DNA from 3 places in the Arthrobacter sp. P1_D4 genome. Region 2 is predicted to be linked to each of the others. Evidence: riboswitches for the same ligand, from Rfam matches in the RefSeq annotation. Region 2 holds a riboswitch; each other region holds the start of a gene.

Region 1 (9,380 bases), on a different contig from region 2:
GAGCAGTTCAAGCCAGCGGTCCGGTGCCGCTCCCGACGCGGCGTGAACGACGGCGAGTGCGCCCGAGGTCAGGGCCAGCCCGATGCCGAAGACCAGCAACCCCTCGAAATGGTGGCGAGCCGCCTGGCTGCTGCCCTGGATGCCGAACGTGAAGCGCCGGTTGGCCGCAGTGTTGGCCACGGCGGTGGTGAGCAACGCGAGGAAGTTTGCCAGCTGCGGGTCCATGAACCCGCGGCAGAGCAGGAAGATCGCCAGGTAGGCCAGGGTGGAGGCCACCCCGATGCTGCCGAAGCGGACGAGCTGTCCGAAGAGGCTTCCGCCGGGGCTTTGTTCCTGGGCCCGTGAGGCGGCCGGCAGCGGTCCGCGGGCGAGGGCCGCGCGCAGGTCGGGAACCGGGATCCGGCCCGAGACCAGGTCCCGACTCAACCGTGCCATGCCGCGCAAGTCCGCGAGGGCCGTCTGGACGATGTCCACGCTGGAATCCGGGTCGTCGGTCCAGTCCACTGGGACTTCGTGGACGCGCAGGCCGCACTTTTCTGCCAGGACCAGCAGCTCGGTGTCGAAGAACCAGGCGTTGTCCAGCGTGTGCGGAAGCAGTTGCCGGGCCACGTCCGCCCGGATCGCCTTGAAGCCGCACTGCGCGTCACTGAAGTGGGCGCCCATGAGGGCCTGGAGCAGGAAGTTGTAGCTGCGCGAGATGAATTCCCGTTTGGGTCCGCGGACCACGCGGGAGTTGCGGGTCAGCCGCGTCCCGATCGCCAGGTCGGAGTGCCCGGAAATGAGCGGGGCAAGGAGCGGGCCGAGGGCCGCCAGATCAGTGGAGAGATCCACATCCATGTACGCCAGGACCGGTGACGGCGAAGCCAGCCACACCTTGCGAAGCGCGTTTCCGCGGCCCTTTTCTGCCATATGGACCACCGTCACTTCGCGCAGCTCGCGGGCTACCCGTTCCGCGGCCTTGAGCGTTTCGTCGGTGCTGGCGTTGTCCGCCACGGTGATCCGGAAGGAATGCGGGAAGGCGCCGAGCAGGTACGCGTGGAGCCGGCGCAGGCAGGCCTCGAGGTCCCGTTCCTCGTTGAAGACCGGGATGGTGACGTCCAGCAGGGGCGTGCTGGCGCGCGTATCAATGGCCGTGCGCCGGCCGCCGGGGCCGGTCAGCGCCCCGGCGATCGGGCCCGGGACGGGTGCGCCGGCCAGCGCAAGCCCCGAGGGTGCCTCGGGGGCCGCCGGGCCGGCCGGCGTCGCCGTGGAGCGGGGCAGGGTTCCTGTGGCCTGGTCTGTGAATGTCATGGCTCAACTTTCCCGGCGGCCCATATGAAGGCTTTAGGGTCAAGCTGTGCGGGGGCTGTGGAAGTCTGGCCCGCCCGGGCCGGTCCCGCAGTGGAGACGCAAGGAGGCCCCGGATCCACGTGGGCTGGTTAGGGCCGGTTTAGTACCAGTTGTGTGCGTAGTGGAAGTTCAGGGCGCCGCAGGGGGAGCCGTAGCGCGACTTGACGTAGTTCAGACCCCAGTTGATCTGGGTCCGGTAGTTGGTCATGTAATCGGCGCCGGCGCTCGCCATCTTCGAGGCGGGCAGGGACTGGACCACGCCGTAGGCGCCGCTGCTGGCGTTCGTGGCGGTGGTCTTCCAGTCGGATTCCTTGGTCCACAGCTTGTGCAGGCACTGCATCTGGCCGGGTGCCCAGCCATAGCTTCCCAGCTGGGACGCGGCGTAGGCCTGCGCGCCGGCGGGGTCGTCGATTGCGACCGGTGCGGGTGCCGGTGCGGGGGCCGGAGCGGCTGCCGGTGCCGGAGCGGGAGCGGGAGCTGCCGCGGGAACCGGAGCGGGAGCGGGGGCTGCCGCGGGAACCGGAGCAGGTGCGGGGGCTGCCGCTGCTGCCGGCGCGGCAGCAGCTGGGGCAGGGATCAGCGCTTCGGCTGCCTTAACCTCCGAGATCTGGGGAGCCACGTTCTTTTCCGCTGGAGCGCCCGGCCCAGCCACCTGGACCCGCTCGAAGTTGAGCTTGGCCAGCGGGTCGGCGATCGTGGCCGCCTGGCTCGCAACATTCGCCGTGTGGGCGCCCGGCTCTGCCGCCTGGCTGGCGGCGCCGCCACCCAGCAGCAGTGCGCACGCGGCGGTGACGACGGCGGCACGGCGGCCGGTTACACCGAGCCCGGCGGCGAACCGCGACAGGGCGGATGCCTGCTTGACCGGTTCGGCGCGGTGGCGCGACTTGGCTGCGCCAACTGAGCGGGAATGCGAACCGCCGTCAGGGCGTGTTTGTACCTGGAATTCAGTCATGGTGGCCTCTCAACGCCGGCGGAGTTAGCTGTCGGGTTCGGATGAGGTCATCCGGCCGCACGGAACATCACGTGTCGGCTTCACCCCGAGGGCGCATGAAAGCAGAATGCCCGGGAACTCTGGGTCCCCCGCCTCTGCCTGGTCCAGCGGAATCCGGGAAGCGGCAGAGTTTGGCGTCCGTCCGGATATGCGGCACCGATGGCGGCGCACGCTAACGACGCTACAGGACCTGGCCGCTTAAGTCACATTTTGGTAACAGGAGTCACAGTGCCGGGGTGTCGGGTTGCGCCGGGTTCACGGGCCGGCCGGTCCGGGCCGTTTGCGCCGACGGCGGCCGTTCCGGTTAAGCCGGCGGCCGCGCGGCGGGCAGCCGCACGGCGAACTCCGTGCGGCCCGGCCGGGACGTGACCTCGACTGTTCCTCCGTGGGCCTCCACGATCGACTGGACAATGGACAGGCCCAACCCGCTGGTGCCCTCGGACGTCGGCGCGGCGGTCGCCGTGCCGTGACCTCCGCGGCTGCCGGAAACGGCGCCGGAGGACGAGCGTGCGGGAGCCCCGGACCCGACCCTCGCCGTCGCGACGGCAGAATCGGCGGGGACGGCTGCGGGGTTCGACGCCGGATTGGTGCGCGAGGCGTCGGCCCGGGCGAAACGGGCGAAGACCCGGCCGATAAATTCCGGGGCGATGCCGCTGCCGTTGTCTGTCACGGTGACCACGGCACTGCCGTCAGCCGAGCGCATAACGCCCGTGACCACCTTGGTCCCGGGTTCCGTGTGCTTGCGCGCATTGGACAGCAGGTTGGCGAGGACCTGGTGAAGCTGGGTCGCATCACCGCGCACCACCACGGGCTCGTCCGGAAGTTCCAGCTGCCAGATGCGGTCCGGGGCCATGACTTTCTCATCGCTGACCGTCTCGATGGCCAGCTGGGTGAGGTCGACGTCGGAGATTTTGAGCGGCTGCCCCTCGTCCAGGCGCGCCAGCAGCAGCAGGTCCTCCACGAGCGTGGTCATCCGCTCGGACTGGCTTTGCACACGGGCGAGGGACCTCTCGCCGTCGGGGGTGAAATGCTCGGTCATCCGCATCAGCTCCGTGTAGCCGCGGATGGCCGTCAGCGGGGTGCGGAGCTCGTGCGAGGCGTCGGCGACGAACTGCCGGACCTTCATCTCACTCTCCTGCCGCGCCTCGAGAGCGTTGGAGACGTTGTCCAGCATCTTGTTCAGCGCGTAGCCCACGCTGCCCACTTCCGTTCCGGGATGGGCAGCCGACGTCGGGACGCGGACCCCGAGCGCCACCTCGCCGGCGTCCAGCGGGAGACGGGAGACGTTGGTGGCGACCTCGGAGAGCTGTTCCAGCGGCTTCATGGTCCGCCGGATCAGGGCCGTGCCGGCGAGCCCGATCAGCACGAGCCCGCCTGCGGACACCACCACCATGGTCCAGACCAGGGAGGCCAAGGTGTTTTGTTTTTCAGCCAGCGGGAGTCCGGTCACAATCACGTCGCCGTACGGTGTACGCGCGGCCGTGAGCCGGTAGGCGCCGGCCGAAAGGCTGCGGTCCACGGACACGCCGCTCGGGGTCAGGGCCAGGAGAACCTTGTTGTCGGAGGGGGAGAGGCTCTTGACCGCGCCGTCCCCGGCCAGGAATCCGGCCCTGCTGACTTCGCCGTCGACTATCCGTGCGTTAAGCGTCCCGACGCCCTGTCCCCGGGCTTCGAGGGGGTCGGGGCGCCTGCCCGAATCGTCCGAGGAGGGCCGGCCGAACTCGCTCGAACGGTGGGAGGCCTGGTCCAGCTGGGTGTCGAGCTGCCGGGTGAGGAAGAGGTCCATGGAGGCGTAGCTGAACAAGCCCACAGCGCCGCAGATGGCCACGAGCAGCGCCATGGCGACCAGGACCAGCCGGGTGCGCAAATGCCACGTCGACGGGTTGCGCCAGTCGCGTCCGGGGACGCGGGTCATGCCGGAAAGTGAGGGCACGGATCAGTCCGCCGGTTTCAGGACGTACCCGGCTCCGCGCACCGTGTGGATCATGGGAGCGTGGTTGGCGTCGACCTTCTTGCGGAGGTAGGAAATGTACAGTTCCACGATGTTCGCCTGGCCGCCGAAGTCGTAGTCCCAGACACGGTCCAGGATCTGGGCCTTGCTGATGACCCGTTTCGGGTTTTCCATGAGGTAGCGCAGCAGCTCGAACTGCGTGGCGGTCAGGTGCATTTCCTCACCGGCCCGGGTGACTTCGCGGGTGTCGACGTTGAGCACGAGGTCTCCCACCACGAGTTCGGCGGTGTCCATCGCGGCCACTCCGGAGCGCTGGACCAGCCGGTGCAGGCGCAGCAGCACCTCTTCCATGCTGAACGGCTTGGTGACGTAGTCATCGCCGCCGGCCGCCAGTCCGGTGATGCGGTCCTGAACGGCATCCTTGGCGGTGAGGAACAGCGCCGGCACCTCAGGCGCGAACGCGCGGATCCTGTTCAGCAGTTCGACGCCGTCGAACCCGGGCAACATCACGTCCAGCACCAGCACGTCGGGGCGGAACTCCTTGGCGAGCCGGACGGCTCCGGGCCCGTCCTCGGCCACGGCCACGGACCAGCCGGCCATCCGCAGCCCCATGCTCATGAGCTCGGAGAGGCTGGGCTCGTCATCCACCACGAGGGCGCGGATGGGGGAGCCGTCCGGATGCGTGAGCTGGGGAAGGTTGTTGGTCATGGAGTGCGAAGTGGCCATGGGGACAACTCTCCGATCTGCCGGTTAGGCGGGGCTTTGGGGACCCTGTGCGGCACCTGTGAATCCCAGCCTAGCGAGCTGGATGCCGTTGCGGGATCGTACGGGCCGCAACGGCCATGTTCAATCCGCCCTTCCCGTCCGGCAACGTCACAGGCCGGGCTGTCGGCCCGCACAGCCCAAGCACAGGATCGCTCACCACGCTGGGGTGAACACCGATCCGCACCCTAAAGGAGAAATACCATGAGCGGTCAGCATCCCGGAGCCGGTTCCGGAGCAGCCCCCGAGTCAGCCCCTGTACCCGCCCCCACGCCCACCACCGGCGCGCCAGCGGCGCCCGCGCCCGTAACCACACCCCGTACTGCCTGGCAGTCCGGCGCCGGACACACCGACGGCGGAACAGTCCAAACCGGGCACGCCGATGCCGGACACGCTGACGCCGGACAGGCTGACGCCGGACGCACCGGCGGCGGGCACGCCGAGGCCGGGCGGCCGGAAGCAGGCGCTGCCGGGGGCTGGGGCGCGCTTCCGGTTTGGAAGGTTCCGGCATCGGAACCTGCCTGGGGCATGCCCCGGCAGGAACCTGTCCCCGCCGCAGCCACAGGCTGGGGCGCGCCGGGAACTTCCGCCAAGACGGCCTCGGCGGCGAAGCCCTGGACCCTCAAGCGGGGGCTCGCCGTCGCCGGCGCCGCCGCAGTCCTGGCCGTCGGCGCCGGGGCCGGCGTCTATGCCCTCACCTCAAGCGCAACGGCAGCCACCGGTGCGGCCGGCGGGGCGGCAGCCGGCGGACCCGGCGGCCAGGGTGTCGCCCCAGGCGTGCCAGGTTCAGCACAAGACGGTTCCGCGCAAGGTGGTTTCGCGGGCGGCGGCATGCCGGGGCAGGGCGGTCCCGGCCACTTCGCTGCCGGTGGCATGGGCAGCGGGCTTTCCGCGGCAGTGCACGCCGAATACGTGGTGCTGCAAGGAAGCGCATACACCACGATGGCCGAGCAGTTGGGCACAGTGAGCGAGGTCAGCTCGTCCTCCGTGACGGTCAAGAGCAGCGACGGTTTCACGCGCAGCTATGCGCTGGGCAGCGACGTGGTGGTGAGTAATCTGCAACAGCGGCGCCAGCAGGCCGGCGGCACGGGCACGCAGCTGAGCGTCGCGGACATCGTCGCGGGCGGGACGGTGCGGATCGTGGCGGCCAAGGACGGTTCCGGCTACACGGCGGCCTCCGTCATGCTGGTCGCGGCGACAGCCACCGGCCAGTCGAACTGAACCGCCGCGGCCGGCATCGCAACCGTGGCTGGCCGGCATGGAACCTGGGGTCCATTGTTACTTGCACGTTTACATTGTTACGTTGCACACTTCAATTGTGAACAAGAACTCAACAGCACCTGCAGCCGCAGCTTCCTGGATCAGCACACCCGCTGGTACCGAGATGCGCTGTTGTCGAATGCACGCCTAACTTTTACACCCCTAAAGGTTTCTAGGCATTCGCCCCCAAGCCCAGAGTCGGGCGCCCCTCCCCAATTTCATTGCGGGGAAAGAAGCATTCGAGCCGCGATGACGGCCATTCACATTGAGGTAAGCATTCCATGTCAGTTGCATCCGGATACGTCCACATCTCCGTCCGTAACGCCAGCAAGGCCGGCCAGGCCTCAGGGATCCGCCAGGGCTTTGGCGGGCGCTCCGCGTTCGCCCCCGCCGGATCCGCGGGCAGCTTCCCCGCCCCCGGATATGCAGCGCAGGGCTACAACCCTGACTCCTACGGCCAGCTCCGTGCCGTCCCCCCCGCCCCCGCCACGGCACCCACCCCGGTGATCGCCCCGGGTGCCGGCAGCCCGGTCCGTCCGGCCCCCAGCGACAACGTCGCCCGCGGCTTCGTGCTGTACATGGGCATCGACGAGGAAACCGCGGCTGCAGCCGGCACATCCATCGCCAAGCTTGCCCAGGAAATCCGGGCCTACGCACAGTCGCTCGTGGCCGGTGCCGAAAGCTATGCCGCCGTCGCCGTCGCGCCGGCCAGTGCCCCGGGTTCCGCCCTCGACGTCGTCCGCTCGACCTTCGGTGACCCCACCGCGGGGGCCCGCCAGCGCACCGAGACCGCCCGCCTGCAGCAGCCGCAGGATCCGCGGCCTTCCGGGGTGCTGATCGACCTCGCCCGCCGTGAGGTGCACCTCGACGGCGAATCCCTGAACCTCACGTTCAAGGAATTCGAACTCCTGAACTACCTCGTGGAGAACGGCACCCGCACCGTGGGCCGCGACGAGCTCCTCGAAGGCCTGTGGCGGAACGCCGAAGAGGTCCCGAACGAGCGGACCATCGACGTCCACATCCGCCGCCTGCGTTCCAAGCTCGGCCGCCTCGCCAACACCGTGCGCACCGTGCGCGGCCAGGGCTACCGGTTCTACGAGCACCCCGAGGTGGTTGTCTGGGCCGCTCCGGAATACTCGATCTAGCTTCCAGCCCACGCAAAGCGCCCGTTCCCTGCCCAGGGAGCGGGCGCTTTCGCGTTTCCGGAAGCTTCAGTGGCTTTCCGCCGGCAGCCACATTCCCCGACGGGCGCATTGGGTGGGCTGGCTGACGGGCCTCTGCCGCCGCTGCTGGTGGGTCGCGGTTAGACTCTGTTGCCTTTTGGGGGTCCGGCGTAGTCTCGGACCGTTGAGCCGACTATTGGGAGGAAGACATGTCTGTTGCACGGATTACTACCCTGAGCGCGAACTCCAAGACCTCGTTCGATGCCGCCATCAAGGAGGGCATCGACCGGGCCAATAAGACCCTTCGCAATGTCACGGGGGCATGGGTGAAGGAACAGAAGGTCGAAATCAGCGACGGTGCCGTCGTTGCCTGGCACGTCGTGCTGGAAGTGACCTTTGTCCTTGAAGACTGAACGGACGCTGGTGGGATGCGCGCCCGTGGGCCAGCCGCCGCACTAGGATTGGGGCATGAGCGCGCATCACATCAAACGGCTGGTGATCATGCGGCACGCCAAGTCCGATTGGCCCGGCGGGGTTGCCGACCACGAAAGGCCGCTCGAAGAACGCGGCCACAAGGACGCCCCAGTCGCCGGAAAGTGGCTGCTCAAGCACGGCGTGGTCCCTGATTTCATCCTCTGCTCCAGCGCTTTGCGGACCCGCCAGACCTGCACGTGGGTGTGCCACGCCCTCGGAGACAAGGCGCCGACGCCCAAGCTCGAGGATGGGCTGTACGCCGCCTCCGCCTTGCGCATGCTGGCCGTCATCAACCACGTCCCTGACACCGTCACCACCCTCATGGTGATTTCCCACATGCCCGGGGTGCAGGACCTTGCGATGCATCTGGCGTCGCGCGACTCCGACCACGATGCCTACATGGACGCCGCCACGCGCTATCCGACCAGCGGGCTGACCGTCCTGGAAACGGAAAAGTCCTGGGCCGAACTGGACGGGCAGGACGCCAAGCTGACCCACTTCAAGGTCCCCCGCGCCAAATAGCCGCAGGTCCGCCCGGCGAGGGCTGCGGAATCCATAGCAACCTGCGCCGATCTGCGGTTTACTGATGCTGTTTAGTCATGTGGTTTTTTCCAGTGGTTTTGGGGCATCTGTTGCAACCCGGAGAAAAGGTGATCAACGTGGATTCAGGGCAGCTCATAGGAATTATTGTCGGCATCGTCGTGGTGCTCGCGATCGTAGCGGTGGCGGTCATGGTCAGCCGCAAACGCAAGGTGGCGGCGGACCGGAACCGTGCGGCCGAGATGCGTGAACAGGCCAAGGCCGACGAATTCGCTGCGCGGGAACGCGACGCCAAGGCGGCCCGTGCCGAGGCCGACGCGCAGGAGGCTGACCTCGAGGCCGAGCGGTTGCGGCAGGAAGCCCGCAAGCGCCAGGAAGAGGCCGAAAGCGTCCGCTCCGGCGCGCAGGAGCAACTGCGCAAAGCCGACGAAGTGGACCCTGACGTAGTCACATCTGAACGCGGCGGCGAAAGCGGGCAGATGCCGTCCCGCGGGGATTTGCGCGCCGAGAGGGCCGCCGCCGAGCCCGCAACGGGCAGCCACGTCCCCGGCCAGCAAACGTCCGGCCAGCAAGTGTCTTCCGGCGAACAAGCGTCCGGCGAGCCAGCGTCCGGCCAGCAAGTGTCAGCCGACCAGCGCAGCGGCGAGGACGTAACCCGGACCGACACGGCCCCGGGCCCGGATGCCACCCCGCGGGAAGACAAGCCTCGAAACCTCTGAGCTGAACTCCTGAACTGGCCCAGGCGGAAAATCCTGTGCTGAACGTTTCGCCGGGTGGTGATGCGCGGGACTCAGCGGCGGGCCGAGGCCCGGGCGGGTGATTTGGGGGCAGGCGACTTGGCCGGTGTCTTCGCTGCCGGCTTGAGCGGTGTCTTCGCCGGTGACTTGGCCGCGGGCCGGGCAGTGGACCG
Region 2 (9,380 bases):
CCGCGGCGTCCTGGCCGGCGTCGAGGGCACGGCGCACGGAGGTGACGGAGAACCGGTAGATGGTGGCCGGTCCCTGCCCTTCGGCCGTGGCCATGGTCAGGAGCCGTTCGCTCAGTTCGGGGTCGAGGTAGCCCGGCGCCACCGCCGTCAGGTCCGCCTGCAGCAACACATGCTGCAGGGCCGCCGGCAGGTGTTCGCCCAGGATCCCCAGGGCGTCGTCCGGCTGCTCGGCGGCGATCGCGGCGCCCAGCTGGCTCAGCGCCCCGGAGCCGATCAGGCCGAGCATCTCGGCCTCCGCGAGGATGCCGCGGATCAGCGAGCTGAAGCGCCTGGCCATCCGGGGCTGCGTCCACTCGGCACGCTCCAGCACGGCGGCGGCATCGAGGACCGGGGCCTGCCCGTCGGGCGCCACGGCCTCAAGGGTGAGTTCGTGCAGGATTTCCAGGACCCTTTTGCGGACCACCGGGGCGTCCGGCCGCTGCGCCTCGGCGGAGAGCGCATTGATGGTGGTCCCTGCCGGGCCCCGGTGCCCTGCCGGGCCCGGGGCGGCAGCATTCACCGGTTGGCCCACGAGGGACGGTGCGCGCTCGCTGGCCAGCCAGGCGTTGACCAGCCACAGCCACTGCTCCTGCCGCGGCAGCGACAGCCACTCCAGCTGCGGCGGCTGCACCCACGCAGAACTGTCGACGTCCAGGCGTAGCAGACCGGCCATTCCGCAGAGCTCCGCGAGGACACCGGCCTCGTGCACTTCCATCCGCAGGGAATCCGCCAGCCGCTTCATCTCCCGGACCCCGACGCCCCCGCTGCGCAGCGTCGCCAGCGGCTGTTCGCGCACGGTGTAGAGCACTTCGCCCACGAGCCGCAGCGTCTCGGCGATGGCGCCCAACGCGGCGTTTCGGCGCAGCCCTGCGCTCGTGTTGCCCAGCCGGGGGACGGGCGGCGTGAGCGAAAAGTTCTCGATGACAAACCCGCCGCGCAGCGACACTCCGACGCTGTGCGGCAGTTCGACGTGCGCGGCGTCCAGCGGTACCAGCAGCCCGCGCGCCAGCAGCCAGTCCACGGGGCCGACGTCGGCGCCTTCGTGGAGCACGGACGCCCGGCGCTGCGCCTGCGGGACGGCGCCCATGGCCCAGTTCCCGAAGCGGGCCAGAAGGGCAGCGGTCCGGTCCGGTGCGGAGGCCAGGATTTGCTGGAGCGATTCCGGTGTTGCCGTCCAGTGCTGCAGGGACAGGGCGGCTTCCATCGGCGTCGTGGCGGGGGAGATGGACGCCCCGGCGCGGTGAAGTTCCCCCACCAGCTGCACCACGCGCTGTGCAAAAGCAGGCTGGAGCCGCACAAGTTCGGTGTAGCTGCGCCCGAGCCCCGCTGGGTAGATGCCAATCACGTCCTTGAGGCTGCCGACCGGAAGGTAGTGGCGCTGCTTGGCGGCGGCGGGGGTCGCGCCGTGCGGCGGATCGGCGCGGTGGACGAGGGCCAGTTCCTGCAGGGAATGGAGGAGCCGGTCGACGGCGGCAACCGAGGAGCCGTTGATCAGTTTCTTCAGCATCGCCGCCGACGCGCTGTGCCCGGTATCGGCGTTGGTGCACAGGTGCAGGGTTTCCAGGACCTGCATCTGCGGGCGGTTGAGCCGTTCGAGGGCCCGCTGCACGCTGACGCGTCCGCTGGCGCGGGCGGCGAGGGCGGCGAAGTCCGGGACGCCGGGAGAAATCAGGTCCGGCCGCGCGGAGAACAGGGCCCGCAACGATTCGTCGCTTCGTGCCTGAAGTTCCTTGCTGAGCGCGCGGATGAGGGACATCGCTCCAACGTTACCTTTCGCCGGGCCCGCGCGGGCGGCGCCGGGCTGCCACCGCGTCGACAACGAGGGCCAGCATGAGCAGGAATGCCACCGGGAGGCCGTAAAGGGCCGTCGAGGTAATCCAGGCCGGCGCCACGGCATTGTTGAAGGCCATGGCCATGACAGCGCCGACGGCAACGAGGGACAGCACAGCAAGGGTGGCCGCTACGATCATCAAAGGCCGCCGGTAACGCGTCAGTGTCATGGGGGCAACGCTAACAGTCCGGCATCGCCCGCGCCTCAAGCCGTTAAAGTGAACCAGGCAGGATAACCTTGGAGATACAGACCAACACGGTCCGGGCAGTCATACCCTGAACCCGCGTATCCATGCGGATGCGGTGACCGCCGGCCGTGTCCCCGCAGAACGAAGAAGGTTGATTACGTGCCTACCGGCAAGGTCAAGTGGTATGACAAGGAAAAAGGCTTCGGATTCCTCGCGGGCGAGGACGGCCAGGAAGTCTTCCTGCCCAAGTCCGCGCTGCCCGAAGGCATTACGGAGCTCAAGGCCGGCACGCGTGTTGAATTTGGTGTAGCCGACGGACGCAAGGGTGCCCAGGCCCTGGGCCTGCGCGTGCTGGACAAGACGCCGTCCATCGCCAAGGCAAAGCGGCCCAGCGCCAGGGACCTTGCCCCGCTGGTCCAGGACCTCGTCAGCGTGCTGGATAACCTGTCCGGGACCCTGTCCGCGGGCAAGTACCCGGAAGGCAACAAGGGCAAGGCGATCGCAGCGGCCCTCCGTAAGGTTGCCGACGAGCTGGACGTATAAGGCTTTTGATGACTCAGGAACCTGATCAGTTGCCGGCGCCGGATGCCGGAACCGCAGCGCCCGCCGGGGCTAAAGCAACCGGCCCCAAGCAGGGAATCCGTCCGCGCGCCGGCGTGCCCGTCTGGCGCACCGGCAAGCCTGACGCCTTCCTGGCCGCAGCCGTCGACGTCGCCCGCACCGCGGTGGAGGGCATTGCCCCCGCCGAGCAGATCGGCGAGCACATCGGCGCCCGGAGCGAGGGCGACCGCCTGGTGACCCACCTGTTCGAATCCAGGCTCCCCGGATACCTGGGGTGGCAGTGGTACGCCGTGCTGACACGCAACTCGCGCTCCAAGGTGGTCACGGTGGACGAACTTGGCCTTCTGCCCTCCGAGGACTCCATCCTGGCACCGGCCTGGGTTCCGTGGGCCGAACGGGTCCGGCCGGAAGACGCGCAGGCTGACGAGGCTGCCGAGGCGCCGTCCGGTCCCGAAGCGCCGTCGCAGGCGTCCGACGCCGACCAGCAGGATGACGCTGACGACGACGACGCCGACGACGCTGACACCGCCGACACCGACGCCGACGCCGACGACGCCGAGCGGGAACGCTCAACGGGCGAGGCCGACTAGCGGTTGGAAGCGTCCGGGAGCGTGTCTGGGGAGGGCTGGGGCTGATGTCCACGTTCAAATCCCTGCACATCCTGAACTACCGGATCTGGTTCGTCGGCGCCCTTATTTCCAACGTTGGCACCTGGATGCAGCGCACCGCCCAGGACTGGCTGGTGTTCGCCCACCTGACGGCGCACGATGCCGGGGCGGTGGGAATCACGATGGCCCTGCAGCTGGGCCCGCAACTCTTCCTGGCACCCGTGGCCGGACTGGTCGCCGACCGGTTCAACCGCAAGCGGCTCCTGGTGCTGACGCAGTCCGCCATGGCGCTGCTGAGCGCGGGGCTGGGCATCCTGGTGGTCACGGGCGCGGCGCAGCTCTGGCACGTCTATGCCTTCGCCCTGATGCTCGGGGTGGTTTCCGCCCTGGACGCCCCCGTCCGGCAAACCTTCGTCTCGGAACTGGTCCAGGACGACTACCTCCCCAACGCCGTGGCCCTGAACAGCGCGTCCTTCAATGTTGCCCGGATGATCGGTCCGGCCGTCGCCGGCGTGCTCACGGCCGTCGTCGGGCCCGGCTGGGTCTTCCTCATTAATACGCTCACCTTTGTGCCCCTGTTGCTGAGCCTGGCGAAAATCCCGTCGTCGTCGCTGCGCCGGCTGCCGCGGGCACCGGCGGGCAGGGGCAGGATCCGGGAGGGGCTGCGCTATGTGAGGTACCGTCCGGATTTGGTCGTGGTGCTGGTGGCGATCTTCATCGTGGGAACCCTGGGGCTGAATTTCGCCCTGTTCATCGCGGCCATGGTGGGGACCGAATTCGGCCTGGACGCGGGGGCCTTCGGCCTGATGAATTCGATCATGGCCATCGGATCCGTCGCCGGGGCCCTGCTGTCCGCCGGGCGCGGCAAGCCACGGCTGCGGGTCATCTTCGGGGCGGCCGCCGCCTTCGGCGTGACCTCGGGCATCGCAGCGATGGCCCCGAACTACTTCTGGTACGGCGTCGCACTTGTGCCCGTGGGGCTGTTCGCGATCACCATGATGACGAGCGCAAACGGGTACGTCCAGACCACCACAGAGCCCGTAATGCGGGGCCGGGTGATGGCCCTCTACATGGCGATCTTCATGGGCGGAACTCCCCTCGGGGCACCGTTCGTCGGCTGGGTGGCAAACACCGCCGGCCCCCGCTGGTCCATGGCGGTCGCGGCGGGCGCCGGCCTGCTGGCGGCCCTGATCGGGCTGGCGTGGATCATCCGCGCGAAGCACCTGCGGCTCCACTTCAACCGCCGCGCCCACGGGCTGCGGTACTTCCGCGTCGAAAGCCGGACCGGCGCGGCCGGTGCCGGCAGGGACCCGCGGCCGTAGGCATAGCAGGGCGGACGGACCTGAAACGACGACGGCGCCGTCACGGCCTAGGTCCTCAGGGGCCGTGACGACGCCGGACGCAGGGCTACTTCTTCAGTTCCGCCACGACGAAATCGATGCACTCGAGCAGTGCCGAGACATCGTCGGGCTCGATCGCCACGAAGGTGGCGATGCGCAGCTGGTTGCGGCCCAGCTTGCGGTACGGCTCGGTGTCGACGACGCCGTTGGCGCGGAGCACCTTGGCGATGGCCGCGGCGTCGATCGAGTCATCGAAGTCGATCGTGGCGATCACGTTCGAGCGGTCCTCGGCCTTGGCCACGAACGGCGTGGCGTATTCGGACGCTTCGGCCCAGCCGTAGATGCGGCCGGCAGAATCCGCGGTCCGGCCGGCGGCGAAGTCCAGGCCGCCGTTGGCGTTGAGCCACTGCACCTGGGCGTCCAGGGTCACCAGGGTGGCCAGCGCGGGGGTGTTGTAGGTCTGGTTCAGCCTGGAATTGTCGATCGCCGTCTGGAGGTCAAGGAAGTCGGGAATCCAGCGGTTGCCGGCCTTGATCCGTGCCGCCCGTTCCAGCGCGGCCGGGGAGAACAGGCCCAGCCACAGGCCGCCGTCGGACGCGAAGTTCTTCTGCGGCGCGAAGTAGTACACGTCCGACTCCGCCACGTCCACGTCCAGCCCGCCCGCGGCCGAGGTCGCGTCCACGAGCACCAACGACCCCTCGTCGGCGCCGGCCACCCGCTGGACGGGGGCGGCAACGCCGGTTGAGGTCTCGTTCTGCGGCCACGCATAGACGTCGACGCCGGCCTCCGCCCGGGCGGTGGGGCGGGTGCCGGGTTCGGCCTTGATGATGGAGGACTCGGCAAGGAACGGCGCCTTGTTGGTGGCGGAAGCGAACTTCGAGCCGAACTCGCCGAAGGACAGGTGCTGCGCCTTGTTCTCCACGAGCCCGAAGCTGGCAATGTCCCAGAACGCGGTAGATCCGCCGACGCCCAGCACCACTTCATAGCCTTCCGGTGCCCGGAAGAATTCGCTGAGGCCGCTGCGCACCGAGCCGACCAGGTTCTTCACGGGCGCCTGGCGGTGGGAGGTCCCCAGCAGCTTCGACGATGCCGCGGCCAGGGCGTCCATCTGTTCCGGCCGGACTTTGGACGGGCCGGCGCCGAACCGTCCGTCCTTGGGCAGGAGGTTGGCGGGGATCGTGATGCTGGTGTCGCTCACAGTGGCTCCAATTTTCGGCTGGTTCGTAGCGTGGCTGGGAGGTGGCGGGCAGGGATGGCTACCACGGACACCCCTCTTCATTCTGCCTGTCTTATTTTGCCTGACAGCTCCCGGCGATACAGAAAAAGGCCTGTCATAGTCCGGTCATTGAGACGCCGGGACGGCCGGCCGGCTGGGGCTGGGACAATAGCTTCAGGTCGATCGAAAGATTATCCGGAGTAATTCAAAATAGGCTAGGCTGGCATGCGAACGTACGGCGGTTCCCGCCTGGGCGCATCCTGCATGCAGCCCGCACGCGGTACGGTGGGAATGACGCTAGGACTGCGCTCGAGGAGCTGAGCTGAATGACGGATCTGATCGATACTACGGAGATGTATCTTCGGACCATTCTGGAACTTGAAGAAGAAAACATCGTTGCCCTCCGCGCCCGCATCGCCGAACGGCTCCGCCACTCCGGCCCCACTGTGTCCCAGACGATCGGCCGGATGGAGCGCGACGGGCTGGTGGTTGTTTCCGGCGACAGGCACCTTGAACTGACGGAAATCGGACGGAAACGTGCAATCGGTGTCATGCGCAAGCATCGTCTGGCCGAACGCCTCCTCGCGGACGTGATCGGGCTCGACTGGGCCTACGTCCACGAGGAAGCGTGCCGCTGGGAACATGTCATGAGCGAACGCGTCGAGCGAAGAATCTTCGAGATGCTCAACCACCCGACAGTCTCGCCTTACGGAAACCCTATTCCGGGGCTTGCGGATCTTGGCGGCGTGCCCAACGGCGCCCCCGTGGACAGGCCCGTGAACCTGCTGGAGGCCATGGCCGGCTACGGGGTAACTTCCCGGGTTACGGTCAACCGGCTCGCGGAGCCGATCCAGGTCGAGCCGGAGCTTCTGGCCCAGCTCGACGAGGGCGGAATCAGGCCTGGCGCGCTGGTCTCGCTGGAGCGGGTGGGGGAGTACATCTCGGTCCGCGTCCCCGATATCGAAGGTGCCCTGGAGCTGCCGCCCGAGGTTGCCGCGCACGTCTTTGTAACAGTCGCCTGACCAGCCACTACGCGCCGGTCATGGGACGACCCACGAGTTGTCCACAATTGCGGTTACGGATTTATTACCGGGCGGCTTAATCGCCTATAGTTAGTGCCCAGTACCGATACCAAAGCGTTACCTGATCCGAAGCCGAGCCCTGCCAGCGGATCAGTCGCAGAACTACCTCCTGGCAGGGGCGGGGGAACCACTTTCGGCTGCTACTTCGGCAGCCTTGGGGTGAAGTCCGTCAGCGGCAAGCAGCTTCCACCGAAGGATCCCCTAGGGATGCCTCTGTGCGTGGCTGCCTGCAACGGCGGACCGGGTCTTTGATCTCTCTGACCCGAATCCGACAGCTAACTTCGCAGGCCATCCAGAGAGGAACCCTTCTTGACCACCCAGACCGCCAGGGGCCGTCGCCGCGCGACCGGTCCCGCTCCGGAGCCGCGTCCCGTCGTCGCACACACGGCCGAACGCCCGCGGGACGTGCACCGCGATGAACGCCGTCGCCGTCGCAGTCCGTTCCGCCAGGTCACGGACTTTGCCGCGGCAAGCGGAGTCGGGCAGAAGGCCGGGATCGCACTGGCCGCAACTGGTCTGGTTCTTACCGTGACGGTCCCCGTCACGAGCCCGGTGATGGCTTCGAATCCGGGCGGATCCGGCGCGCTCTCCGCCGCCGTGCAGCCGGATGTCACCGCTGCCGCCGCCGCCAAGGTCGACTTCAACCGCACGGCCGTCACCACGAAGGGCGATCCGGACGGGAAACTCAAGCAGCTGCTGAGCGCCCAGTCTGTGGGCACGATCACCCGCGCGGCATCGGCCGGCACCCTGGGTGCGCCGCTCGACCAGCTGGTCACGGCCTCGCCCTTCGGCTACCGTGTCAGCCCCATTACCGGGGGCGCGGGGGAGTTCCACCGCGGCCAGGATTTCGCCGCCCAGTGCGGCACGGCGGTCCACGCGGCCGCCAGCGGCACCGTGACGTTCAACGGCTGGCATCCCTTCGGCGGGGGGAACCGCGTGGTCATCGATCACGGCAACGGCCTGGAGACCACGTACAACCACCTGTCCTCGGCTTCGGTCAAGGTCGGCCAGAAGGTTTCCCGCGGTGACGTCGTCGCCATGAGCGGAACCACCGGCGCCTCCACGGGCTGCCACCTCCACTTTGAAGTGATGGTCAACGGCGATGTCGTTGACCCGCTCGGCTGGCTCTAAAAAGACGATGGGCTGCTCTCAACTTCCTGTGACACGCCGTGATCTGAATGTGACATTGGATCAGGACTGCTGTAGGGTTTGAAGCACGCCAACTTTTCCGAAGTTGGCGCTCTTGAGTGGATTGCCTAGCTCTGCCACCGCTCAAGGTCCGTTCGCATTACATCGTCTGGCAGGGGCGGGGGAACCAATTTTGGCCTTCGAAAGAAGGCCTTGGGGTTAAGTCGCAAAGCTTCCCAGGAAGCAGCGCGGCCGGGTGACTCCCATCCGAATCCGACAGCTCACCTCGTAGGCATTGGGAGAGGCTACTTTCGTGTCTTCACGCCATAATTCTGCGCGCATGCGCACCGGCGAGGCTCTGTCGAGCCCGCTGGAATCCACATCACGTGCCGCCCTTGCCGGCGCCCGGATTGGATCACGTTCCGCAGGCTCAATCGCTACCGAGCCCGGACAGCATGCAGTTTCCGCTTTTGGCGCGTCTTCGCAGTACACCCTTCGCTAAGTAACCCATTTCGGGGCGATCCGGCGTACCCCCAAGATGCCGGAGCGTCCTCAGTCCGTGCCCGAAAGCGCGCGGTCCAAGGATCACGAAAGAGAGAACTTAATGACTACTCGTGCAAACGTTGCACGGCACCGCGCCGAGGTCACCAAGACCAACTCGCTGGCTGTAATTGCTAAGGCTGTCGGCGACAACGCCGGCGGCATGGGCCGTCAGGCCGCGGTCATCGCCGCAGCTTCCGGTCTGGTCCTGACCAGCGGAATCGCAGCCAACGCTGCTGAAACCAATGTTCAGCGCGAATCCACCTCCGCTTCGGCCCTGGAAGTCCAGTCCGCAGCTCCGGCCACCATCTCGGCCGCTTCCACCATCGCGATCTCCTACGAGAAGCCCGCCGTGACCACCACGCCGGCTCCCGTCGTCGAGGCTCCCAAGCCCGTCGTGAAGGTCCAGGACGCCACGGCCACGGCTACAGCCACCCGCGCCGGCGGCACCGAGCTTGGCGTCAGCGGCGGCGTCGCTGCCCAGGCCCCCGCGGGCATCGGAAGCGGCGCAGGCGCGACCATCGCCGCTGCTGCCTACGCACAGATCGGCGTGGCGCAGGACTGCACCGCCCTCGCCACCAACGCCCTGGCCGCGGCCGGCATCCACTACCACGGCTGGCCGGCAGGTTACCTGTCCCTGGGCCGCACCGTGAGCGCCGCCGAGGCACGCCCGGGCGACCTCGCCTACTACCAGAACGGCGGCGTGGGCATGGCTCACATCGCGGTCTACGTAGGCAACGGCATGGCAGTGCACGGCGGCTGGAACGGCGGCACCACCGCGCTGTACAGCGTCAACGTCGGCTCCGGCCCGGTCTTCATCCGCGTCGGCGCCTAAGCACGAACCCCAG
Region 3 (9,380 bases), on a different contig from region 2:
CGGCTGGAGAGCCTGGAGCTCCCCACCGGCTACAGCGTGCAGCTGCTCGGCGAATACACCGAACGCGAGGCGGCAACGAACCGCCTGATGATCTACTCCGCGGCGGCACTTGTCCTGATCCTCCTGCTGCTGCAGGCGTCCTTCCGCAGCTGGCGGCTGGCCGTCCTGTCGCTGCTGACGCTGCCGGTCGCCCTGGTGGGCGGGGTCATAGCCGCCTACATGACCGGCGGCGTCCTGTCCCTCGGGTCCCTCGTTGGCTTCCTCACGGTGATGGGGATCGCCGCGCGCAACGGCATCCTGCTGATCAACCACTGCCAGCATCTGGAAACCTTTGAAGGCCAAACCTTCGGCCGCGACCTGGTGATGCGCGGGGCGGCGGAGCGGCTCTCGCCCATCCTCATGACCACCCTGGCCACCGGGCTTGCCCTGGTACCCCTGGTTGTCATGGGCAACATCCCGGGCCATGAAATTGAACACCCCATGGCCGTGGTTATCCTGGGCGGCCTGGTCACCTCCACCTTGCTCAATCTGTTCATCGTGCCCTCGCTCTATCTCCGGTTCGCCAAGTCCAGGAAGACCAGGGAGAAGGAACGCGCTGCCGCCGGGCCGGTGTCCGTCTAACAGCGGCAGGCGTCAGAACCTCAACCATCAGAACAGGGCGGCGGTCACGGTCCGGGTGAGCTGCTGAATGATCTGGGTGCGGGGGCCCATATCGGAGTAATTCCTGCCGCGGGTGTACACGACGAACACGAAGGCGCGGCCGTCCTTGTCCAGGACGGCCGCGTCATGCAGGTTTCCGAACAGCAGCCCGTACTTGTGGTGAACCCCTACTCCGGGCGGAACCGCCGGCGGGATCAGTGTCTCAAAGTTGGTGTTCTGCATATAGGACAAGAGCTGGGCGGTGTTGCGGGCATTGAGCAGCTGTCCCGTGTAGAGCAACTGGAGGGTCCTCGCCATTTCTGCGGGCGTCAGAAGGTTGACCGTGCGGTCGTAGGTGATCCCGATCGAGGCGGCGTAATCCGTGATGCCCCGCGCGCCGACCGCCCGCAGGATCAGTGCCCACGAGTCGTTGTTGCTCTGCTGGACCATCCGGCGGATCTGGGTACCGGCCGTCGAGTTGCCCATGGGGGCGGTCAGCGAGGCGCGGCCGGTCTCAACGAGGTGGTAATACGCCGACGCGGCCAGAATCTTTGCCGTGCTGGCGGCCACAAACTTGTCCTGGATCCCATAGCCATGGACCACGCCGTCGGAGACATCGATCAAGGACACCCCCAGGGCATAGGCACCGTTGGCCGCGATGATCCCGTTGATCTGGCTGTCCAGTTCCGCGTCAATGGCCGGGACCGCGACGGCAGGCACGGCGGGGATCTCAGCGGGCTTCCCGGCGGCCGCCGAGACGGCGCCGACCGCGGGCGAAGCAGTAGTTGGCGAAGCAGTTGCGGGCAGGTCAGACGCAGGCGGAACGGTCCGGCCGGCATCCGTGACCGGCGCCGGCGGCGTCGCTGCAGCGGCCGGCGGGTCAACGGGTAGCGCCGCCTGGACGCCTGCATAGACGCCGGCACCCACAAGGGCGAGTGCGACGGCGGCCGCCGTCAGATACTGTCGCCGGGTCCTTCCCGCACGCCGGGCGAGGGACCGCGGACCGGGCCGGGAACCGTCGTTGGCCCGGTGCCCGCCGGAGCGGTAGTGGCGCGGCGCCGGCTCAGGCTTCGGGACCGGCCCCGTGCTGTTGTTCGAATCGTTCGCAGGCATCATGCTTCCCCGAAGGTGACTGACCGCGGTGGGGCCATAGACTTCCAGCATTCTTCCCCCTGGCGGCTTCCCGCGCAAGGGTACGGCTCCGGGAAAAAGTGGGTCTGCCCTCCGAAGCAGCGGCGTACGCTGGTGAAAACGTAAGGAGCGGCGATGCGCAAAATCATCCTGGCCATGCAGGTGTCCCTCGACGGATTCTTCGAGGGCCCGGACCGCGACATTAGCTGGCACATGGTCGACGACGAGCTGCACCGCCATTTCAACCAACAGCTCAGCACCATGGGTGCCTTCCTTGACGGCCGCGTCACCTACGAGCTGATGGAAGAGTTCTGGCCCACCGCGGACCAGGACCCGGCCGCCGGCTCAGTGATGGCCGAGTTCGCCCGGATCTGGCGGGACATGCCCAAGATCGTCTACTCCCGGACGCTGACATCTGCCGCCTGGAACACCACCGTGGTCCGGGAGGTGGTGCCGGAAGAAGTGCTGGCCCTGAAAGAGCAGCCGGGCGGGGACCTGGCCCTGGGCGGGGCAGAACTGGCCGACACCTTCCGGCGGCTCGGGCTGATCGACGAATACTGGCTGTACGTCCATCCGGTCCTGATCGGACGGGGCCGGCCCCCGTTCAAGGCTGCGGACAGCATGGCCCATCTCCGGCTGCTGGAGACGCGCGCCTTCGGCAACGGGGTGGCGCTGTTGCGCTACGCCGCGTAGCCGGCACGGAGCAGCCGGGCTTGCGGCACACCGCTGCGGCCGGCGACGCGTCACTTTCTTAAGCGTTTCTTAACGGGCTGGCGGAAGAGTGGGAGTCGTCGCCTGTCCGGGCGCCCTTGTCCCGAGCCGGAGGATCCCATGACTGGACCTGCCCCTGTTAAGAGCGATGCGCCGCTGGGCGGTGCTGGAGCACTCAGCCGAAGTGGAGCACCAAGCCGTCCCGACGCCGTGCGCCCCGCCGCGGGTCCCCGGCTGTGGGCCCTCCCCCAGGTCCGCCACTGGTTAGTGCTGGGCGTCCTGCTGTCGGCCGCCGTCGTGGCATTGGGCCTGGCGGCGCAGCTGACACCCGGCTTCAGCGCCGCCGAGCTCGGGGTCGATCAGGACCTGAGCCAGCACCACGCCGCTGCCCTGACCGCCGTCGCGATGGCGCTGAATGTCGTGTTTGGCCCGGTGGCGGGCCTCGCGCTGATCGGCGCCGCGGCGCTGTACATCTGGCTGTTCCGCGGCGGCCTGGCCAAGGCGATTGCCTTCGGCCTCGTGGCATCATCCGGCTGGGTGGCAAGTGAATTCTTCAAGCTCCTCGTGGCCCGCCAGCGGCCCAGCCCTGCCCTGCTGTTCGATCCCCTGGCTCCGGAAACGGGTTCCAACAGCTTCCCGAGCGGCCACGTGTCCTTTGCTGTGGCACTGGGATTCGCAGTGTACTTCCTGGCCCGTGGAACCCGCTGGGCCAAGGTCACGGCCGTCGCGGCGTCGTTCCTGGCCCTCGTCGTAGCCTGGTCACGGCTTTACATCGGCGTCCACTACCCCACGGATGTCGCGGCGTCGTTCCTGGCCTCGAGCGCAGCCGTGGTCCTGCTCGCGGGACTGTGGAACCTTCTCGCGCCACGGATAGCGGAGCGGATCCGGGCCCGTTCGGGCAGCCGGCCGCTGGGCGCCGAGGAGAAATGAGAATGCCCGTCCTGGACGTTTTTGCCTCCCTTCCGGCCGTCCACGCCGCCGGAACATTGTCCCTGCTGGACCCGGCAAGCCTGCTCGCCGGGTTGGGCCCGGCCGCACTGGGTGTGATCGCCGTGATGGTCTTCATCGAATCGGGCGTGCTCTTTCCCTTCCTGCCCGGCGACTCCCTGTTGTTCACCGCAGGACTTCTGCACCAGCAGCTGCAACTGACGTTGCCAGTGCTGATCGGCGTCGTCACCGCGGCCGCGGTCGCCGGGGACCAGGTCGGCTACATGCTCGGACGGAAATTTGGCCGGCGATGGTTCAAGGACGACGCCCGGATCCTGAAGACAGCGCACCTGACCACCACGGAGGACTTCTTCCGCCACCACGGCGGGGCCGCCGTCGTGCTGGCCCGCTTCGTCCCCATGGTCCGGACGTTTGCTCCACTGACCGCCGGGACCGCGCGCTATGACTACAAATCCTTCACCCTGTGGAATATCACCGGCGCCGTCGCCTGGGCGGCCTCCGTGACGATGCTTGGCACCTGGCTGGGGCATTTTGACATCATCGCCAGGAACATCGACGCCATCGTCGTGGCCATGGTGCTCGTCTCCGTCGTGCCGGGGGTGGTACAGCTCCTCAAACGCCGCCGGAACTCCCGCCGCGCCGCCGCAGCCGCAGACAAAGCCGCCGGCGACACGGCAGAAGAACCTGGGGCCGGACTGCGGACTGAGGAAATGGCCGCGGAAGAATAGCTGACATGACCTCCACTGACCTTCCGTCCCTGCTGCTCGTCGAGGACGACGCCGTCCTGGGACCGCTCATCGCCGAGCTCCTGGACCCGGACTACCGGATCCAGTTGGTCACCAACGGCCGCGACGGCCTCCACCACGGGCTGACCGGGAGCTGGGACGTCATGGTGGTGGACCGCGGGCTGCCCGCCATGGACGGCATCGCCCTCATCACGGCTTTGCGGTCGAAAGGCATTGCCACGCCCATCCTGATCCTGACCGCGCTGGGCGATGCCGACGAAAAAGTCAGGGGCCTGGACGCCGGCGCCAACGATTACGTGACCAAGCCGTTCGATGCCGGCGAACTGGCAGCACGCCTGCGCGCACTGACGCGGACTTTCACTCCCCCGGCCCCGGCACCGGTGGCGATCGGGGACTGGGAACTGGATCCAACGCAGCGCTCCGTCCGTTCCGTCTACGGGCAAACGGTGTCACTGACCGCAAAGGAAGGCCAGCTGCTGGCAGCCCTTGCTGCGGAACCGGACCGCGTCTTCACCCGGGATGAGCTCCTCGCGGCGTGCTTCCACGCCTCGGAACAGCCCGGCGTGATCGATACCTATGTTCATCACCTGCGCCGGAAGATCTCCAAAGCCGTGATCCGCACGGTGCACGGCCTCGGATACCAGATCGGCGAAGCCCATGAGTGACGGCTGGCCGGCCGGCGGAAATCCGGACCACTCCATCCTGCGCAAGGCTTCCCTCAAGGTCGCGGTGCGGATCAGTGCTGCGTGCGCGGTCATGGTTCTCGGGCTGCTCGCCGCCACGGCACTGTACCTCACGAACCAACTGGCCCATCCTGAAGTGCCGGGCTCGGCGACGGCCGGGACGGCCTACACCTACCTGGATTCCAAGGATGTCCTCGAAGCCATGATCATCGCCGGGGTAGCGGGAATCCTGCTGGCCGGCATCGTCGGGTGGCTCAGCGCGCGCAGCGCGATTCGTCCCCTCAGTGATGCCCTGGCAAGGGAGCGGCGTTTCGTCCAGGACGCCAGCCACGAATTGCGCACGCCATTGACCATCCTGGACACCAGGATCCAGCTGGCCCAGCGCAACACTGTGCCCGGCTCCAGGCAAAGCCACGACCTGGCCCGGATCCGGGAGGACGCCGCGACGCTGACAGGGATTGTCAACGAACTGCTCCTCGCGGCAACCGCGGAGGCCCCGGACCGCTCCGCGCCCCCTGCCGACCTCGCCGACGCTGCCGCCAGCGTCGCCGGCAGCCTCCAGCAGGTGGCAGAGCAGCGGCAGGTGCGCCTGGAATTCTCTGCCGCTGCCCGGCCGCTGGCCCGGATCGAGACGAATGCGCTGCGGCGTGCCGTGCTGGCCCTGGCGGACAACGCGCTGGCCCACACGCCTGCGGGCGGCCGCGTGTCCATCACGACCTCAATCGAGCAGAAGCGCGCCGTGATCACGGTGGCGGACTCCGGGACCGGAATCACCGGCGTCGATCAGGCCCGGATCTTTGACCGGTTCGTGCGGACGGCCGGCACCGGCACCTCACAGGGACAGCGGAGCTTTGGCATCGGCCTGGCCCTGGTCCGGGAGATTGCCGTCGCGGCCGGGGGCACCGTCGAGGTGGCCGCGACGGGCGGCGAGGGAACCGTCATGAAATTGACGCTTCCGCTCATGGGCAGCGGGAATCCCTGAGGACCCTGCGCCGGGGAAAGCTATGCCATCGGGATCCCGGACCCCCGAATGCGGAGACAGGAAAGACCGGCGGTCGAGTTGCCCCCAAGGGAACTCGACCGCCGGTCTTTCCGGACTGTCTGGCCCCGGGTCGGGGCCGTGCGGCTTAGGCGCGGACGAACGTCACGCCGCCGGTCGCGGTGAGCCAGGACAGCGGGTGGACCATGGTCTGGTTCTTGCCGTTCATGCCGCCACTGACCACCTGGCCGTTGCCGGCGTAGATGCCGACGTGGCCGGACTGGACCACCATGTCACCGGGCTGCGGCGTCGCTACAACGGTTCCAAGGCCAAGGAACGCGCGGGGACCGATGTCGCCAACGGGCTTACCCGCGGCGCCAAGGGCCTTTTCCACCATGGCAGTGCAGTCCTGGGTGATGCCCACCTGGCTGTAGGCGGCCGAGAGCATGATGGCGTTGCGTCCGCCCGCGGGCGCCGCGGCCGGCGCTGCTGCCGGAGCTGCTGCCGGAGCGGCCTGCACCTGGATGACCGGCTTGGCCGGAGCCTTGGCCGCCGCCGCCGGGGCTGCAGTGGGAGCCGGAGCCGGCGCGACGGGCTGTTCGATGACCGGCGCGGCAACAGAATCCACTGCGGGGCGATCGAAGCTGATCTTGACGTTTGAATCGGCACTGACGGGGGCACTGACCTGTCCGGCGATGTCGACGTTCGACGCCGGAGCAGAGTCACGCTGCACGGGGGCGGTGGCGGCGTTGGCCGCCATTCCGCTGGTCAGGACCAGGCCGGATGCGGCGGCGAGGACGGCGGCATGGCGCGCAAAAGTATTGACTGAAGTCATGAAAAATGTAGCCTCTCCCAATGCCTGCGAGGTGAGCTGTCGGATTCGGATGGGAGGCACCCGGCCGCACTCCCGGGCCCGTCGTTGCGGGCACTGTGCGGCTTCACCCCAAGACCTGCATATCAGCAGGTCAAAAGTGGTTTCCCCGTCTCTGCCGGACGTTGATGCGAGTTACCCCCGGGCCGCGGCAGAGTTAGGCAATCGGCTGGGGAGCGCCCGTATCGGAGACAACAGGCACTCATTAACCGTAGCGCGAACCGCACCCGAAAGTCACATTCAGGTAACGGAGCCATGATGCCGGGCCGCAATTTTGCCCATAGGGCGGCGCCGTTTCCGAACATAGGATGATGCCATCAGCACCACCGGAAGCGGAGGCCCGAAAATGAACAGCCATTGTGTCGCCATCTGCCAGTTGAGCACTCAGCCCCAAGAGGATTTCGACGTCAACACCGAGCTGCTGATCCTCGACGGCGGGGACGTCCACGTGAGCACCTGGGACGCGGAACCGCGCGACGGGGGTTTCGACGAGCACATCCTCAATGACCGGGTGGACGCGCTCGGGTACATGGTTGTCAACGACTGGGCCTTCCTGGACGGCAAGGCCTACGCGGTGGTGGAACGGCGGTCAGGCCCGGCGCCGGCCGGCCGCCGCGAACCGTGACCTTCCTGTCCCTGGCGCTGATCGCCGTCATCGCCCTGGCTGGCCCCCTGCTGGCCCTGCCGGCGCGCTGGCACTTGCCTGTCATGCTGGGTGAGCTGCTGGCCGGCATCGCGATCGGGCGCTCAGGGCTGGCCCTGGTGGACCCCGCGGACCCGACGTTCACCCTGCTGGCCAATATCGGGTTTGCGCTGATGATGTTCGTGGCAGGCACCCACGTTCCCGTGCGGGATCCGCACATCCGTGGCGCCCTCGGCAAAGGCTCCCGCCGGGCGATGGTGGCCGCAGCGGCAGCGGTGGTGGTCGGAACCGGCATCGGACTGCTGTTCGGGACTGGACATGCTCCCCTCTACGTCGTGCTGCTGGCGTCCTCGTCGGCAGCCCTGGTGCTTCCAATCGTCGATTCCCTGCGCCTCGGCGGGCCAGATGTCGTCGCTATGACAGCGCAGGTGGCAATTGCCGACACAGCCTGCATTGTGGCGTTGCCGCTCCTGGTGGATCCGCCCCACGCAGTCCAGGCGGCGCTGGGTGTCCTCGCGGTGACCGGGTGCGCGGTAGTGCTCTTTGTCGGCTTGCGCTGGCTGGAGCGCCAGGGAATCCGTCGGCGCGTGCACCGGCTCTCGGAAAGCCGCAAGTTTGCCCTGGAGCTACGGATCCAGCTGGCCGTGCTCTTCACCCTGGCCGGTGTCGCGACGTGGAGCAATGTGTCTGTGATGATGGCAGGCTTTTCTTTCGGCCTGGTGATGGCTGCGGTCGGCGAACCGCGGCGGCTGGCCCGGCAACTGTTCGCGCTCAGCGACGGCTTCCTGGGTCCGCTCTTCTTCGTGTGGCTGGGTGCATCGCTGACGCTCAAGGACCTGGCCGGGCACCCGGACATGATGGCCCTCGGCCTGTTGCTGGGGGCCGGGGCCCTGCTGGCGCACGCCGACCTGGCTTTCCTGGGACTCCCGCTGTCGCTGGCGGTGTTGTCAGCGGCGCAGCTTGGCGTACCGGTGGCTGCGGCGAGCATCGGCACGCAGCTTCAGGTCCTGCTCCCAGGCGAGGCCGCGGCCCTGCTGGTGGGAGCGCTTGTCACCATAGCCGCGAGCGCAGTCGCCGGGTCACGGGCGGCGAGGACTTTCGCGGTCCCGGCAAATGCTGGCGGCAAGTCCGGAAATTCCGGCAGCGCCGTCGAGCAGGGCGATCCGGGGGGTCCGACGGCCTGACAGTCCGAAGGTCTACATGCCCGGACCAAAGCCGAGCCGGCGGCGAAGGTTCGGATCGTCATTCTCCAACGGATGTGAATTGCAGCTCCGGCCTCCGCTTTGCCATCTCTGCCAGGACCCGGGAGACGGCATCCCGGACAGCCGTGCCGTCGGCGTCGAACATGCCGCCCGGTTCGCCGAGCACCGCGTTGGCGTGCCGGACGAACCTGCCCCAGTCCCCCGCGCCCGCGCGCAGCGCCAGCAACGGCGAGAGAAGCGCGGCCCGGCGCAGCCAGGCATCGGGCTCGCGCACCCACCGGTCCAGCACGCTGTCGGCCCGCACCCTGGCCAGAACATCGAGTCCGTCCACCAGGGGTCCGACGACGTCGACGGCGAGCGGATCCACAAGGTCCCGCACCCGCGCCTGCCGGATGAAGCCCTCCAGCCGGGTGAGGTCGGAGTTGGTCAGCAGCTTCACGTTGGCCTGGAGCAGGACCACGGCGGCCAGCCGGCGCTCGAAAACCGGCGCAGGCCCCCGGCCGGAGCCTCCGGGCCCGGAGCCCCACAGTTCGGAACTCAGCAAAGTGACCTCATCGCGGGACAGCCCGGGATAGCGGCGGCCGGCATCCCGGACCGTGCCGCGCACGGCGCCCACGGACGTGCCGTAGAACCGGAGGCCGCTGCCCGCCGGCTCCGTTTCCAGCCGCGCCTGAAGCTGCTCAGCGCGGCGCCCGGAAGCTTCGCGCTGCAGCGAGAGGTCGATGAATTCGCCGGCATCACTCACCTGCCCATTCTTTCCCCTCGCGGCTCCCGGCGGAAACGCGGTGCCAAGCCGTCCTGGGCGGCGGGCCCGGACCATCTGCCTA

Evidence for each region. Region 2 has a riboswitch for cyclic di-AMP ahead of AC1D0A_RS18375 (M23 family metallopeptidase). Riboswitches for the same ligand answer to the same signal wherever they lie in the genome.
Region 1: linked by a shared signal. The riboswitch ahead of AC1D0A_RS14215 (aggregation-promoting factor C-terminal-like domain-containing protein) and the one ahead of AC1D0A_RS18375 (M23 family metallopeptidase) in region 2 are both predicted to bind cyclic di-AMP.
Region 3: linked by a shared signal. The riboswitch ahead of AC1D0A_RS05070 (hypothetical protein) and the one ahead of AC1D0A_RS18375 (M23 family metallopeptidase) in region 2 are both predicted to bind cyclic di-AMP.

Annotation. Positions count from the first base shown of each region.
Region 1 is NZ_JBFUAU010000013.1:181,745-191,124, forward strand. Features, by position in the region: gene AC1D0A_RS14210 (bifunctional glycosyltransferase family 2/GtrA family protein) at 1-1,290, opposite strand, end outside; gene AC1D0A_RS14215 (aggregation-promoting factor C-terminal-like domain-containing protein) at 1,430-2,281, opposite strand; cyclic di-AMP (ydaO/yuaA leader) riboswitch at 2,281-2,440, opposite strand; gene AC1D0A_RS14220 (sensor histidine kinase) at 2,625-4,235, opposite strand; gene AC1D0A_RS14225 (response regulator transcription factor) at 4,257-4,997, opposite strand; gene AC1D0A_RS14230 (hypothetical protein) at 5,238-6,254, shown strand; gene AC1D0A_RS14235 (winged helix-turn-helix domain-containing protein) at 6,575-7,438, shown strand; gene AC1D0A_RS14240 (dodecin family protein) at 7,666-7,869, shown strand; gene AC1D0A_RS14245 (SixA phosphatase family protein) at 7,925-8,452, shown strand; gene AC1D0A_RS14250 (hypothetical protein) at 8,590-9,189, shown strand; gene AC1D0A_RS14255 (hypothetical protein) at 9,261-9,380, opposite strand, start outside.
Region 2 is NZ_JBFUAU010000020.1:17,766-27,145, forward strand. Features, by position in the region: gene AC1D0A_RS18340 (helicase-associated domain-containing protein) at 1-1,795, opposite strand, end outside; gene AC1D0A_RS18345 (hypothetical protein) at 1,806-2,039, opposite strand; gene AC1D0A_RS18350 (cold-shock protein) at 2,217-2,600, shown strand; gene AC1D0A_RS18355 (DUF3027 domain-containing protein) at 2,609-3,208, shown strand; gene AC1D0A_RS18360 (MFS transporter) at 3,253-4,548, shown strand; gene serC (phosphoserine transaminase) at 4,634-5,764, opposite strand; gene AC1D0A_RS18370 (iron-dependent transcriptional repressor DtxR) at 6,109-6,804, shown strand; cyclic di-AMP (ydaO/yuaA leader) riboswitch at 6,955-7,169, shown strand; gene AC1D0A_RS18375 (M23 family metallopeptidase) at 7,174-7,995, shown strand; cyclic di-AMP (ydaO/yuaA leader) riboswitch at 8,132-8,301, shown strand; gene AC1D0A_RS18380 (NlpC/P60 family protein) at 8,597-9,367, shown strand.
Region 3 is NZ_JBFUAU010000003.1:170,714-180,093, reverse strand. Features, by position in the region: gene AC1D0A_RS05105 (efflux RND transporter permease subunit) at 1-621, shown strand, start outside; gene AC1D0A_RS05100 (serine hydrolase) at 649-1,755, opposite strand; gene AC1D0A_RS05095 (dihydrofolate reductase family protein) at 1,906-2,463, shown strand; gene AC1D0A_RS05090 (phosphatase PAP2 family protein) at 2,602-3,411, shown strand; gene AC1D0A_RS05085 (DedA family protein) at 3,414-4,157, shown strand; gene AC1D0A_RS05080 (response regulator transcription factor) at 4,163-4,840, shown strand; gene AC1D0A_RS05075 (sensor histidine kinase) at 4,833-5,840, shown strand; gene AC1D0A_RS05070 (hypothetical protein) at 5,986-6,672, opposite strand; cyclic di-AMP (ydaO/yuaA leader) riboswitch at 6,680-6,882, opposite strand; gene AC1D0A_RS05065 (hypothetical protein) at 7,085-7,333, shown strand; gene AC1D0A_RS05060 (cation:proton antiporter) at 7,330-8,535, shown strand; gene AC1D0A_RS05055 (DNA alkylation repair protein) at 8,594-9,298, opposite strand.